DNA from 2 places in the Hafnia alvei genome. Region 2 is predicted to be linked to the other one. Evidence: predicted binding sites of a transcription regulator. Region 2 holds the regulator's gene; the other holds the start of a gene.
The links. The regulator LexA, encoded in region 2, represses DNA repair genes until DNA is damaged. The targets are predictions, from matches to a motif close to TNCTGTATGTACATACAGNA.
Positions count from the first base shown of each region.

Region 1 (6,973 bases), 1.0 Mb from region 2:
TGGTTCACGCCGCTCAGTGAGACCACGTCTTTTGCGCAATGGGTGATTCGAGAACAGCTTCCGGTGATCCTCGTTGTGGGCGTAAAACTTGGCTGTATTAATCACGCTTTGCTTACGGCACAGGCAGTTGCGCAATCTGGTTTAAGGTTGGGCGGGTGGGTGGCTAACTGTGTGGTAGAGCCAGGAAAACGCCACGCTGAATATATGGCAACGCTCAAGCGATTATTACCCGCGCCATGCTTGGGTGAAATCCCCCATATCCCGCACGCCGATGCGAAAGCGCTCGCGGCATATTTGGATCTCCCTTCCCTGAATTAATGTAATACAACGCTACGCAAAACTATTTTGCGTAGCGGATTCCAGTCTTCTTAACTCCCTCTGTTGGTCTGTTTTTATGTCGTGTATTTTGCTCTGACTTAAATGAAGGTTGTCACTTGACAACTTAATGGTGTTTTTTTAAGCTTGGAGCAGAAAATGAGCAGAGCGGCACATCCTAAAAAGGAAATTGAACAGGCGCTTAATTTTGTTGAGTTGAACGGCTGGCGCATTGAAGTGGGCGGCAGTCATGCGTGGGGGAAAATGTATTGCCCCTATCCGCAGGAGAAGTGCCGTTGCGGTGAGTTTTGCATTACGTGCATTTGGTCTACGCCAAAGAATGTGGAAAACCATGCGCGCCAGTTAAAAAAAATCGTTGAGCATTGCGCTCATCACGCCAAGCAATAACTGAGGATAGAACATGAAGGATTATGAATTTACACTCATTTTTTCTTTGCCAGATCAGAATGATGAACCAGCAAACTATCTTGAGGTATTAGGCGCGGCAGGTTGCACCGATGCCACCATCGGTGTAGGGGTTGCTGGTCGTATTGCCATGAACTTTTGTCGCACGGCCGAGGATGCCAATGAGGCGATATCGACGGCTATTCAAGATGTGTTGAGCGTAATGCCACATGCCGTACTGTGTGAGGCTGCGCCTGATTTTGTTGGCCTAACGGATATTGCCGAGCGTTTGGGTTTTTCTCGCCAAAATATGCGTAAATTAATGGAGCAAGGAGGGATTAGTTTCCCTGCCCCTCTGCATCAGGGGAAAACGTCCATTTGGCATCTTGCTAGCGTTCTGACATGGTTAAGAGATGTTAAAAACTACACTATAGACCCCCGGTTATTAGAGCTGGCAGCGGTCAATATGCAGTGCAATTTACATCGTGCCATCAACGAAGCTGATAGCGGTTTTCAGCGAGAGATTTCTGGCTGGCTAAGAAAATAGCGGTTGAGAACACTGCAACCAAAAAGTCATTTCCCGTACAAAACATTAACAACAAAAGCATGAATGGATTCATTGTTTGAATCGCTGTTGGTCAATCTTAATAAGAGCGAATGAAACCCTAAAAAGAGAGCAAAAAAATGCTGATAAATTCCGCACTATGGAGGTGCTCAAAAAAAACACAGCGGTGCAAGCATAGTTCATTAAGGGAATAAAAGATCAAGCGCTGAATCCTCGGATGACGAAATAAGTTACCCTAGCAAGCACTTTTGTTAGTGCGAATAAGTATATCAAAAAGAAAAAATAGCTAAAAAATTAACTAAAAAAAGGACTCCGGCATCGATTTACTGACAGATTGTCATTTTTCCGTAACTCAAGCGCCAAGCGGAGTGGTGCAAGTTATCCACTATTCCTGTGGATAACCTTGTGCATTAGGTTTAGAGAACTCCTCAAAGTCCAGAGCCAGAGCGGCTTTCGCACGCTTTGGTTGATATGATAACTATATTTTAAAACTGTTTTTATTCAATGGGTTATTTAAAATCAAGCACTAGATAAAGAATCGCGTTGCGCAACAAAACGGCCTTGACAAGTGCAGGCTAAAAAAGTTAATTCGCGAGCCGCGTTGGGGATAAATGTCACCGGTAGGTGAAAATTGTAAAACGGATGTAATTTTAGGTTTTTGGCAGTTGTTTAAGGCGGTGACATAGCGTGGGGAAATATACAAAACGGTGCAGATAAGGTTTAAAGCTGGTTTTATATCCAGTATCATAGCTTTCCTCTTCTCGCAGTACGGTGAACATGATTTTCTGATTGTGTGAAGAAATCCCTAGCAAGGGATATACAGAGTCAGTGGAAAAATTGGGTAGGCCTTCCATAATCAATGTCGGACGATTAAGCATTCGAAAATGCCATGGCCCTTCTAAAAGACAAATGCATTTAAGCAAGGTATTGATTCATGAGTAAAACGTTCAAATTGCATTCTGCATTCAAGCCAGACGGCGACCAGCCTGAGGCGATTCGTCGTTTAGAGGCAGGTTTAGAAAATGGTTTGGCACATCAAACGCTGCTGGGCGTAACGGGTTCAGGTAAGACGTTTACGATTGCCAATGTGATTGCCGATCTCAACCGTCCAACCATGGTCATGGCACCAAACAAAACGTTGGCGGCACAGCTTTATGGCGAAATGAAGCAGTTTTTCCCAGAAAATGCCGTGGAATATTTTGTCTCCTATTACGACTATTACCAGCCTGAGGCCTATGTACCGAGCTCGGATACCTTTATCGAGAAAGACTCCTCGGTAAACGAACATATTGAACAAATGCGGCTTTCAGCGACTAAAGCACTACTTGAGCGCAAAGATGTCATTGTTGTCGCTTCGGTTTCAGCTATTTACGGTTTGGGCGATCCTGATGCCTATCTGAAAATGATGCTGCATTTAACGCGCGGTATGATCATCGATCAGCGAGCCATCTTACGTCGTTTATCCGAGCTACAATACGCGCGCAACGATCAGGCCTTTCAGCGCGGTACCTTCCGAGTTCGCGGTGAAGTGATTGATATTTTCCCCGCTGAATCTGAGGATGAAGCCCTACGCGTTGAGCTGTTTGATGAGGAAGTGGAACGCTTATCGCTGTTCGACCCATTAACAGGCCAGCTAATCCAAGAAGTTCAGCGTTTTACCGTGTACCCAAAAACGCATTACGTAACGCCGCGTGAACGCATCCTGCAGGCGATGGAAGATATTAAGGTGGATTTGGCGGAGCGACGTAAGGTGCTGTTGGCCAACAACAAGCTGCTGGAAGAGCAGCGATTGACGCAGCGTACGCAGTTCGATCTCGAAATGATGAACGAATTAGGCTACTGCTCGGGCATTGAAAACTATTCTCGCTATCTCTCTGGGCGTAAGCCGGGTGAAGCTCCGCCAACGTTGTTTGATTATCTTCCTGCTGATGGACTGTTGGTGATTGATGAATCCCACGTAACCATTCCTCAAATTGGCGGTATGTACCGCGGCGACCGAGCACGTAAAGAGACGCTGGTGGAGTATGGATTCCGCCTCCCCTCGGCGCTTGATAACCGCCCAATGCGTTTTGAAGAGTTTGAGGCCTTGGCACCGCAAACCATCTATGTGTCTGCAACGCCGGGTAATTATGAGCTCGAAAAATCGGGTAGCGATATTGTCGATCAGGTTGTGCGCCCGACCGGTTTGCTTGATCCATTAATTGAGGTGCGCCCGGTTGCCACACAGGTTGACGATTTGCTCTCTGAAATTCGTATTCGTGAGGCAATTAATGAGCGTGTGCTGGTCACTACGTTGACCAAGCGAATGGCGGAGGACTTAACCGAATATCTCGACGAACACGGCGTACGGGTTCGCTATCTGCATTCGGATATCGATACCGTTGAACGTGTGGAGATCATCCGCGATCTCCGTCTCGGTGAGTTTGATGTTCTGGTCGGTATCAACCTTCTTCGTGAGGGGCTCGATATGCCAGAGGTCTCTCTGGTCGCGATTTTAGATGCAGACAAAGAAGGCTTCCTGCGCTCAGAGCGTTCGCTGATTCAGACGATTGGCCGTGCGGCACGTAACCTGAATGGTAAAGCGATTCTTTATGGCGATCGCATCACCAACTCCATGGAGAAAGCGATTGGTGAAACGGAGCGTCGTCGTGCAAAACAGGAAGCGTATAACCTTGAGCATGGCATCACACCACAGGCGCTGAATAAGAAAGTTTCCGATATTCTCCAACTGGGTGAAGCATCGTCACGCGGCAAAGGGAAGCATGGGCGAAGCAGTAAAGCCGCTGAGTCTTCTGCGGCCTATCAAGCGCTTTCGCCAAAACAGATCGAGCAGAAAATTCGCGATCTGGAAGCACAGATGTATAAACATGCTCAGAACCTTGAGTTTGAAGAGGCGGCGAGCCTGAGGGACGATATTCAGGCGTTGCGCGATCAGTTCATTGCGATGTCTTAATACCCATAAAGCCGCTGGGCACTTCAATATGTCAGCGGCTTGCACTCTCAGGCCGCAGTCAGTATGGTGTGCGAAAATTTTTTAAACTCGTAAAGAGTCCATTGCCGACAGGAATTTTCATGAACGCCCAAACTTCTAAAGACCCTTTGCATGGCATCACGCTGGAAGCTTTGCTGACATCACTGGTGGAGCGTTATGGCTGGGCTGAGTTGGCGAAGATTATCAGCATTAACTGCTTCAAAAGCGATCCCAGCATTAAATCTAGCCTGAAGTTTTTGCGTCGCACCCCATGGGCTCGGCAAAAAGTGGAAGAGCTGTATATTGATTCACTGGCGGACACTCCTGCTGCCAGCCAAGAGGCCCAAGTCTCGGAGCCAAATCCTTGGGGTAAATGGGAAGAGAAGAAACCCTCTTAAAACCGCTTATTTTGAATAAGACGAGTTTGGTCTGTCATCCTCCAGCGCAGAGGATGACAGCTTTAAAAATCAGTCGGCGTTTTGTAATTCATGGATTCTGCTCAGTAATCCATTCACACCAGTATCAATTAATTGATCGGTAATATCGTTGGCACCCTGAATCAAATACGGATCTAGCCAATGCATGCCAACCAAATGACTTATGTTGTTAAACGGTAATAAAAGGCTTTCAACAGGGTAGCGGTTGTACCCCTCGGCGGTGTACGCCTGCGCATTACCTCCTGTAGAGGTCGCGATCATCAGCGATTTGCCATGTAATGCGTTGCCTTGGCTGCCATAGGCAAAACCATAAGTTAATACGGCATCTTGCCACTCTTTTAAAATCGCCGGAGAGCTATACCAATAGAAGGGGAAGAGCATCACCACAATATCGTGCTCAACGAGCAATTTTTGTTCGCGTTCTACGTCGATGTTGTAATCAGGATAGTGACGCATAAGCTCATTCACCGTGACGTTTTTCTGAGTTTTCAATGCATCAATCGCAGCATGGCTGATGCGTGATTGATCGGGAAAACGATGCGCAGCTAATACCAGCACTTTTTTCATAGATTTTCTCTTGTGATTTCAATGATAGCGAGATGATAACGTTCGCGATGTGGGTATTTTTTCATTTCTTTGCGCGGTGGTGTAGCCTGTAAAACAGTAAATCTGTTTCAACCTAAGGTTAAAAGCATGGCATTGCCTGTAGACGTGTATCGATTAATCCCCGCTTTTTTGGCCTCGGCAGAGGCGCAAAGCTTTTCCGCCGCGGCGCGTCAATTGGGCATTAGCGCAGCGGCGGTGAGTAAGAATGTTCGGGCATTAGAAATGCGTTTAAATATTCGCTTATTTGCGCGCAACACGCATTTTGTCATGCTGACTGAAGAGGGGACGGATTTTCGCCGTCGGATAACGCCATTATGGCAGGCTTTAAATCAGGAATTAGACGATCGAAAGCTGAGTGAAGAACCCTCAGGGTTAGTTCGCGTGAGCGTAATCCCCGGTTTTGGTCGCCATCGACTGATGCCACTACTCCCTCTATTCAGTCAACGCTTTCCTAAGGTGACCATCGATCTCGAGATGGAGCCGCGTTTAGTGAATCTTATCGGTGAGAATATAGATGTGGCGATTGGCCAACGCACCGCCACCGACAGCCGATTGGTGGGGCGTGAAATGTGTATGGCCTACAGCAAAATGGCGGCATCTCCTGAGTATTTAGCGCGTTTTGGCACGCCACAAACGCTAGGCGATCTCCTCTCGCATTGCCGCCTGATACATCGAAATTCAGGTAGCGGAAAGCTGATGACGTGGTGGGATCACGAAGGCAGCGTGAACGAGCAGCAAGCGTCATTTATTGCCACATCGCCAGACTGTTTGGTGGATGCAGCGCTAAGTCATATGGGTATTGTGTGTTTGGCGGATTGGTATCTTGAGGAACACTTTCACAGTGGGCGTTTAATACCGATTCTGGAGCCTTTTTGGCCGCAAGCGCGTTCCATGCATATCTGGTATCCCTCGGCGGATTTGCCGCCAAGGGTCAGAGCGTGGGTTGACTTTGTGTTAACCCATTTCCCTGCGTGAAAGTAGGCGTTACTGACGCATGCTGATTGCCATACGGTTGAAGGCGTTCATGAGGCTAATGGCAAAAGTTAAGTCAGCAATTTCAGTATCGTTAAAGTGTTCTTTCAACGTCGCAAATAATTCATCCGATGTTCCGCAGTATGAAATATGCGTAACAGCTTCAGCCCAATCTAACGCCGCACGTTCACGCGCGTCGAACGCTTCTGCCATACGCCAACCAGATAAAACATCCATTTTATGTTGGCTGTAACCGGCTTTACGCAGCGCCGTGCTGTGCATATCCAAGCAAAATGCGCAGCCGTTGATCTGGGAAATGCGCAGGTAAACAAGTTCAACCAGATGGCCTAATGAGCTTTTGCTTAATGCCATGCTGGTTTGAATTAAGCCGTTGTAGGCCTCAGGGGAAAGTTTGCCGTAGGCGAGACGCAGATGTGACATGTTTATTCTCCGTAAAATACATTTGAACAGCACCAAAGAGCATCGCTGTCATGGTTTGATAAAGCGACTTTACGCTCAATATGGCCTAGTATATAGAGCCATATTATTACTATTTTTATAGGCCATGTTATGGCGGCACCTCATCCTTTCCTCGTCGTAGACCATTCAGCAAAAGAGCCAATTTATCGCCAAATTTATCAACGTATTAAGATGGCGATTGCCGATGGGGTACTGGCTCCAGGTGAGCGGTTGCCTTCACTG
Region 1 is NZ_OZ061315.1:1,403,847-1,410,819, forward strand. Features, by position in the region: gene bioD (dethiobiotin synthase) at 1-318, shown strand, start outside; gene AB3Y96_RS06655 (hypothetical protein) at 475-723, shown strand; gene AB3Y96_RS06660 (helix-turn-helix transcriptional regulator) at 737-1,267, shown strand; gene uvrB (excinuclease ABC subunit UvrB) at 2,220-4,238, shown strand; gene AB3Y96_RS06670 (VF530 family DNA-binding protein) at 4,358-4,654, shown strand; gene AB3Y96_RS06675 (NAD(P)H-dependent oxidoreductase) at 4,724-5,260, opposite strand; gene AB3Y96_RS06680 (LysR substrate-binding domain-containing protein) at 5,387-6,274, shown strand; gene AB3Y96_RS06685 (carboxymuconolactone decarboxylase family protein) at 6,284-6,712, opposite strand; gene AB3Y96_RS06690 (PLP-dependent aminotransferase family protein) at 6,842-6,973, shown strand, end outside.
Region 1: uvrB (excinuclease ABC subunit UvrB) is a predicted target of LexA. The motif match lies at 2,010-2,029, and genes of this name have one in related genera.

Region 2 (6,973 bases):
TCAATGACGTCTTGGGCAGTGTCAGTTTTCGGCAGACGTACGATGTCTGCGCCACCGCGAACTACGGCTTCCAAATCGGCTACGCCATATTCAGAATCCAGCGCGTTGACGCGCACGATGGTTTCAATGTCTTGGTACAGCGGATGCTGCAATGCGTGATAAACCAGACGACGAGCGGCATCTTTTTCGCGCAGAACCACGGAGTCTTCTAGGTCAAACATCAGCGCATCGGCGTGATAGATAAAGGAGTTGCTGACCATAGCCGCGTTTGCACCCGGTACAAACAGCATGCTGCGGCGAGTGCGAGATTTACGCTCTTGTGCGATACGGGAAGTCATGCGCGTTCCTCCCAAGGCAGGTTTTTCACATCGCTGGCGCGAACTAGCAGCGTTTCCAAACGGGCGCGCAGGATGCAGTCCAAGGCACCTTTGTCATCAACGATGAGCTGAACGCCGCTAATATCATGACGCTTGAGAATCTCCATAACGGTAGCGCGGATCGCGTCGCCGAACTGTTTCTCAACGCTGCTGCTGATTTGCAGATCAATCTCTGGTGTGTCGATAGGCGCTATTCGCACCATCACATCGCTAGACTCCAAAGTGCCAGCGACGGCTGCTTGGGTTATTTTCATTTTTCACCTGTTACTAATGCGGATTCCTGCGGCCGGTCAGTCGCGTTTTCTGAGCGAGGAACGAGCAAGCGTTGTAAATAAGCGCGGGTCGCTTCAGGCACCAAAGGCGCGATGGCCGGAAGATCTTTTTGCACCAGCAGTTTGCGTACCCACGAGGCGGAGATCGCGGTGTCGTGGTGTTGCAAACGCTCAATTTCCACCAGTTCAATCGGTGGTGCGGGCAGAGACGGCGTCTCCAGCCAGTGGCGCATGTCACGGTTGTATTTGGCCGTCACCTGGCAGTACGGTTCGGTACCGACGAAACGATGGGTAATACCCAAGGCTGGAGCCAAATACTGACGAAAAATTTTAAGGTCGATCTCGGTGTAACAATCGTCAACAACGCCTTGTTCTTTGATGAAGTAGCAAGGGAATGTTGCGCGAGAAATGATGTATTCCGAGCCACGGTGCACCGTTAAGTTCTTGATATCAGAAGTTCCGGCACGCACCAGTTCGAGGCGGTCTTCATAAGGAAAACGTGAAGTATCCTCTTTGACCAAGAACAGGTGCAGCCAATCGCATTGCGCCGCCGCCTGCTGAACCAGATAACGGTGCCCGTTGGTAAACGGGTTGGCATTCATAACGATGCTGCCAATTTTATTGCCGTCGTGGCGTAGCGTCGTGAGATAGCTGGCGTAGCGCTGAATTCGTGTGGCGCTGTTTTCCATCAGCACCATGACGTTGGGTACGCTGGTGACGGTATAAAAGCCGCACTGCTTGAATAACGCTTCGTTCTGGGTTTTTGTGTATATAAATAAATGAGTGCAGTGCTTTTCATACGCCAGATTAATTAATTCTGTGGCGAGGGTGAGCGCGAGGCCTTCACCACGAACAGATTCACTGATAGCAACACATTTAATAATATTCCCCGCTATCCCACCGCAGGCGATTAGCTGGTCATCACGGGTGACGGTAATAAATACTTCCACCGTGGAATCAATGCTCAGGCCATTTTCTCGAAGAAAATGAGCGATGACAGCGATCTTCTTATTTTCCGAACGCTTAACCTGAGAAAATACGGTATTACCAAACATAAAGTTTCCTGTTGCTTGCCGCATGCGTGCAGTAGGGTCACAATTGTTGTGATTTGTTGCATATTAATAACGTTTTATTTTCAATTGCTCGACGCAACGCTTTAATCTTATTCGTTTATATTTTTGCGTTGACGGAATGATCGTAAGGAGTATTAAGGCGGGAAATCTTGACCTATTTCACAAAGAGTTATCAGAATTAAATAGACTTAATGGTTTTTATTTCTTTAATTATCTTTATTTGCATAACTAACGTGGTTTTTATTTGTTTAATTGATTTAATCCGTAGAATCTGCAACGATCTAATCCATAGTGGGTAGAAAACAAGGAAACATATTCATTACATTTCCCTGATACTAGTCCATCTTTTCGCCGCAAAAAAGAGGAAATATCGATGTTTGGCAAACCAAATGTTAAAGAATTTAGGTTTTTTAGCCGCATCGCATTTCCTTTACGAATATTTCTTTTATTACTCCTAGTCTCGACATTATTGGTCGCAGCGTTGGGGAAATATCTATCCGCCTCTTTTGAAGATTATCTCAGCAATCATGTACGTGATATGGCAATGAACCAAGCCAAAATCATTGCTTCAATTGATAGTGTTGTCACGGCGGTGAAAAATAGAGATACCAAACGTCTTGCCATTATCGCCAATAAATTAGGTACCGGTTCGGATTTTGACTATGTTGTTATCGGGGATAAAAATTCTATCCGCTTATATCATCCCAACCCGGCCAAAATTGGTCTTCCTATGCAGTGGAGTAAGCCCGGGGCACTGGAGCGTGGTGAGAGTTATTTTATCACCGGCAAAGGCTCTATCGGTATGGCAATGCGCGCGAAAACGCCAATTTTTGATGAGCAGGGCAAAATTATTGGTGTCGTTTCGCTTGGCTATTTGGTCAGCAAAATAGATAGCTGGCGGCTAGACTTTTTACTGCCTTTGGCAGGCGTATTTGTCTTGATTCTGATTATCTTGATGCTGCTATCGTGGATGTTTGCTTCGCACATTCGTCGACAGATGCTAGGGATGGAACCGCGCCAAATTGCGCGCGTGGTACGCCAACAAGACGCGCTGTTTGGTTCAGTATATGAGGGACTTATTGCGGTCGATCCCGATGGGTTGATTACTGCGATCAACCGAAATGCGCGCAAAATGTTAGGGTTACGCTCGCCAGGAAGGCAATGGTTGGGGAAACCTATCGAAGAGGTTGTTGATCCTGCGGGCTTTTTCACGGAACAGATTGAAGAAAAGCGGCAAGATGTCATTTGCACTTTTAACGGCTTAAGCGTGATTGCTAACCGTGCCGCCATACATTTCGGCGATGAGCTATTGGGCGCAATTATCAGTTTTCGTAGCAAAGATGAAATTAGCACGCTTAACGCCCAGCTCACGCAGATCAAACAATATGTTGAAAGCCTGCGCACGTTACGCCATGAGCATCTTAACTGGATGTCGACGCTCAACGGGCTATTACAAATGAAAGAATATGATCGTGCGCTCGCAATGGTAAAAGGTGAGTCACAGGCGCAGCAGCAGCTTATTGATAACCTGAGAGGTTCTTTCGACGATCGTCAGGTTGCGGGGCTGCTTTTTGGCAAAGCACAGCGCGCTCGTGAACTAGGACTAACGTTTAATTTGGTTGAAGGCAGCCAGCTACGTCAGTTGCCTGAAGGGCTAGATAGCACGGAGTTTGCGGCCATCGTGGGTAATCTACTCGACAATGCCTTTGATGCTAGCCTGAAGAATTTGCAGGGTAATAAAACCATCGAGCTGTATCTTAGCGACGAAGGCGAGGATGTGATCGTGGAAGTAGCCGATCAAGGATGTGGCGTTCCTGAGTCTTTACGTGAGGCTATTTTTGAGCAAGGGGTAAGCACCAAAACAGAAGACGCCGGTGAGCATGGTATAGGACTATATCTGATTGCCAGCTATGTTGGCCGCTGTGGTGGTGTGATTACGTTGGAAGACAACGAACCTTGCGGAACTTTATTTTCCGTATTTATTCCGAAAGTGAAAAAGACTTATGACACAACCAATAACGATTCTAATTGTTGAAGACGAGACTCCGCTTGCAGAGATGCATGCGGAGTTTATTCGCCATTTCCAAGGCTGTGGTCAGGTATGGTTGGCGGGAAATCTTGCTCAGGCCAGAATGATGATTGAGCGATTCAAACCCGATCTGATCTTGCTGGATAACTATTTACCCGATGGCAAAGGCATCACGCTACTGCACGAGTTAACTCAGGCTCGTTTCCCCGGTGGTGTGGTCTTTACCACTGCTGCGAGTGATATGGATACGGTGTCAGATGCGGTGCGCTGCGGCGTATTTGACTATTTGGTGAAGCCGATTGCCTACGAGCGCTTAGGGCAAACGCTTGAGCGCTACCATGTGCGCAAGCGAATGCTAGCCAATAACGATAGCGCCAGCCAACGTCAGATCGATGATATGTTCAATGCCTATGCGCGTGGTGAACAGAAAGAAGAGCTGCCGGTTGGCATTGATGCGCTGACCTTAGATAAGGTGCAAAAGCTATTTGCCGATCCCGAGGCGCGTCATACCGCTGAAACCGTTGCGCAGGAGCTTAAACTTAGCCGAACAACGGCACGGCGCTACTTAGAGTTTTGCGCGGGTCGCCATCTGATTATGGCTGAAATCGTGTATGGAAAGGTTGGCCGCCCACAGCGAACCTATAGAGCGCCAGAAACGGCCAAAAAAGGCTGATGAATTGGCAGATTATTGACGGGTAGCTGGCTGAAAATACAAAAAATGCACGCTCAATGTAGTTCAGTTGCGCTACGGCTCAATCTTTATGTATTTCACGGTTTCAAAATGGTCGCTACCTGTATATACTCACAGCAAAACTGTATAAACAAACAGGTGGTGGAATGAAAGCACTTACAGCCAGACAGCAGGAAGTCTACGATCTGATTCGTGACCATATTGAACAAACTGGCATGCCGCCAACCCGAGCTGAAATTGCTCAGCGCTTGGGATTCCGCTCTCCTAATGCGGCCGAAGAACATTTAAAAGCGTTGCAGCGCAAGGGTGTTATTGAGATCGTTTCCGGTGCTTCCCGTGGTATTCGCTTGCTAATGGAAGATGAAACGGGCCTGCCTTTAATTGGCCGTGTGGCAGCGGGTGAGCCGCTGTTAGCGCAAGAACATATTGAGGGCCACTATCAGGTGGATCCTGCTTTATTTAAGCCAAACGCGGATTTCTTACTGCGTGTTAACGGCATGTCGATGCGTGATATCGGTATTTTAGACGGCGATTTGCTGGCCGTACATAAAACCCAGGATGTGCGTAATGGACAGGTTGTGGTTGCGCGTATCGAAGATGAAGTAACGGTTAAGCGTCTGAAAAAGCAAGGTAATATTGTCAAGCTGTTGCCAGAAAACAGCGACTTCGAGCCTATCGTTGTTGACCTGCGCGAGCAAAACTTCACGATCGAAGGTTTAGCGGTGGGCGTTATTCGTAACGGTGACTGGATCTAAAACTTCGGCTGTTGTGTTTAACATCACACCGATAGACTAAGCCCCTTAATTGGGGCTTTTTTATGCGGCATATTTGTTCATGTCTGAAACCTTTTTTTGTTGGGATAACGAGTAGGTTATCTGGAATGAATTCAAAAAATGAAAATGCTTACACCAACCGATAAGGCGCTGTGGATCCTTGCACTGCCGATGATCCTGTCGAATATCTCTGTTCCTTTATTAGGGTTAGTCGATACCGCTGTGATTGGGCACTTGGATAGCCCTGTTTATCTTGGTGGCGTAGCCGTTGGCGCGATGGCTACGTCATTCTTATTTATGCTGCTGTTGTTTTTACGCATGAGCACCACGGGGCTGACTGCGCAAGCATTCGGCGCGGGGGATAAAACGGCGCTGGCTCGCGCGCTTGTGCAGCCGCTGCTCATAGCGTTGCTGGCAGGGGTTGCTATTATCGCGCTGCGACAACCTTTGATTAACGGCGTGCTGCGGATTGTCGGCGGCCATGAAGATGTGCTGGAGCAGGCTCGTTTGTTTATGCAGATCCGCTGGCTTAGTGCGCCTGCTACGTTGGCAAACCTCGTTATTCTTGGCTGGTTGCTAGGCGTTCAATATGCCCGTGCGCCGGTCATATTGCTGGTTGTGGGCAATGTTATTAACATCACGCTCGACCTGTGGTTTGTTGTTGGTCTGGGCTGGAAAGTGCCCGGAGCGGCAAGTGCCACGGTGATTGCTGACTACGCGACCTTTTTACTCGGGATCGGCCTTGTTTGGCACGTGATGAAGCTGCGCGGCCTGCATCTGGAATATTTCCGCAATGCGTGGCGGGGAAATCTTCGCCGCCTATTGGCGTTAAACCGTGACATCATGCTGCGTTCTTTATTGCTGCAATTATGCTTTTCATCGCTGACTATCCTTGGGGCCAGAATGGGAAGCGAAGTGGTGGCGGTGAATGCGGTTCTGATGAATTTACTGACATTTACCGCCTATGCTCTGGATGGCTTTGCCTATGCGGTGGAAGCTCATTCAGGGCAGGCCTATGGTGCACGCGACGGTCGTAAACTGCAGAAAATTTGGCATTCCGCCTGTCGGCAGGCCGGTATCGTAGCGGTATTTTTTGCCATGCTGTATGCCGTATTTGGCCAGCAAATCATTCAGATATTAACCTCGTTGCCAGAAGTACAATCGTTGGCGTTGCACTATCTGCCATGGCAAATTGTTTTACCGCTGCTGGGCGTATGGTGTTACCTGCTGGATGGGATGTTTATCGGTGCGACGCGCGGTGCTGAAATGCGTAATAGCATGGCCGTTGCCGCTGCAGGTTATGGCTTAACGTTATTAACGCTCCCTTGGTTAGGTAATCACGGTTTATGGCTAGCTTTAGCGGTATTTTTATCACTACGTGGTCTTTCCTTGTGGATCGTCTGGCGGCGTCATTGGCGGGAAAAAACATGGTTTCCAGCCAATAATGTTGAATTAAATTAGGTCGTTATAGCGTTAAATAATCATGGCAATGTGATAATTCCGATAGTTTTTGCATTGCCCTAAAATGACGCGTTATTAATATTTGCTTACATTCTAACTGATAAAAATTATTCTCCGCTTATTCCCTGTTTTCTCTCTGCTTTTACGCCTTGTTGCGAAAGTTTTTTGTTTAATATTGCCGATTATCTAGCTGAAAATATTTTTATGCTCAGTATCCGCTAGTCTTAATGGTGAACGTTAACTGATGCCTCACATCGCAGTTATTAATTTAATCGAGTACAGATGTGTGGGGAATAT
Region 2 is NZ_OZ061315.1:369,870-376,842, forward strand. Features, by position in the region: gene citE (citrate (pro-3S)-lyase subunit beta) at 1-338, opposite strand, end outside; gene citD (citrate lyase acyl carrier protein) at 335-631, opposite strand; gene citC ([citrate (pro-3S)-lyase] ligase) at 628-1,704, opposite strand; gene dpiB (sensor histidine kinase DpiB) at 2,096-3,757, shown strand; gene dpiA (two-component response regulator DpiA) at 3,726-4,424, shown strand; gene lexA (transcriptional repressor LexA) at 4,589-5,197, shown strand; gene dinF (MATE family efflux transporter DinF) at 5,336-6,676, shown strand.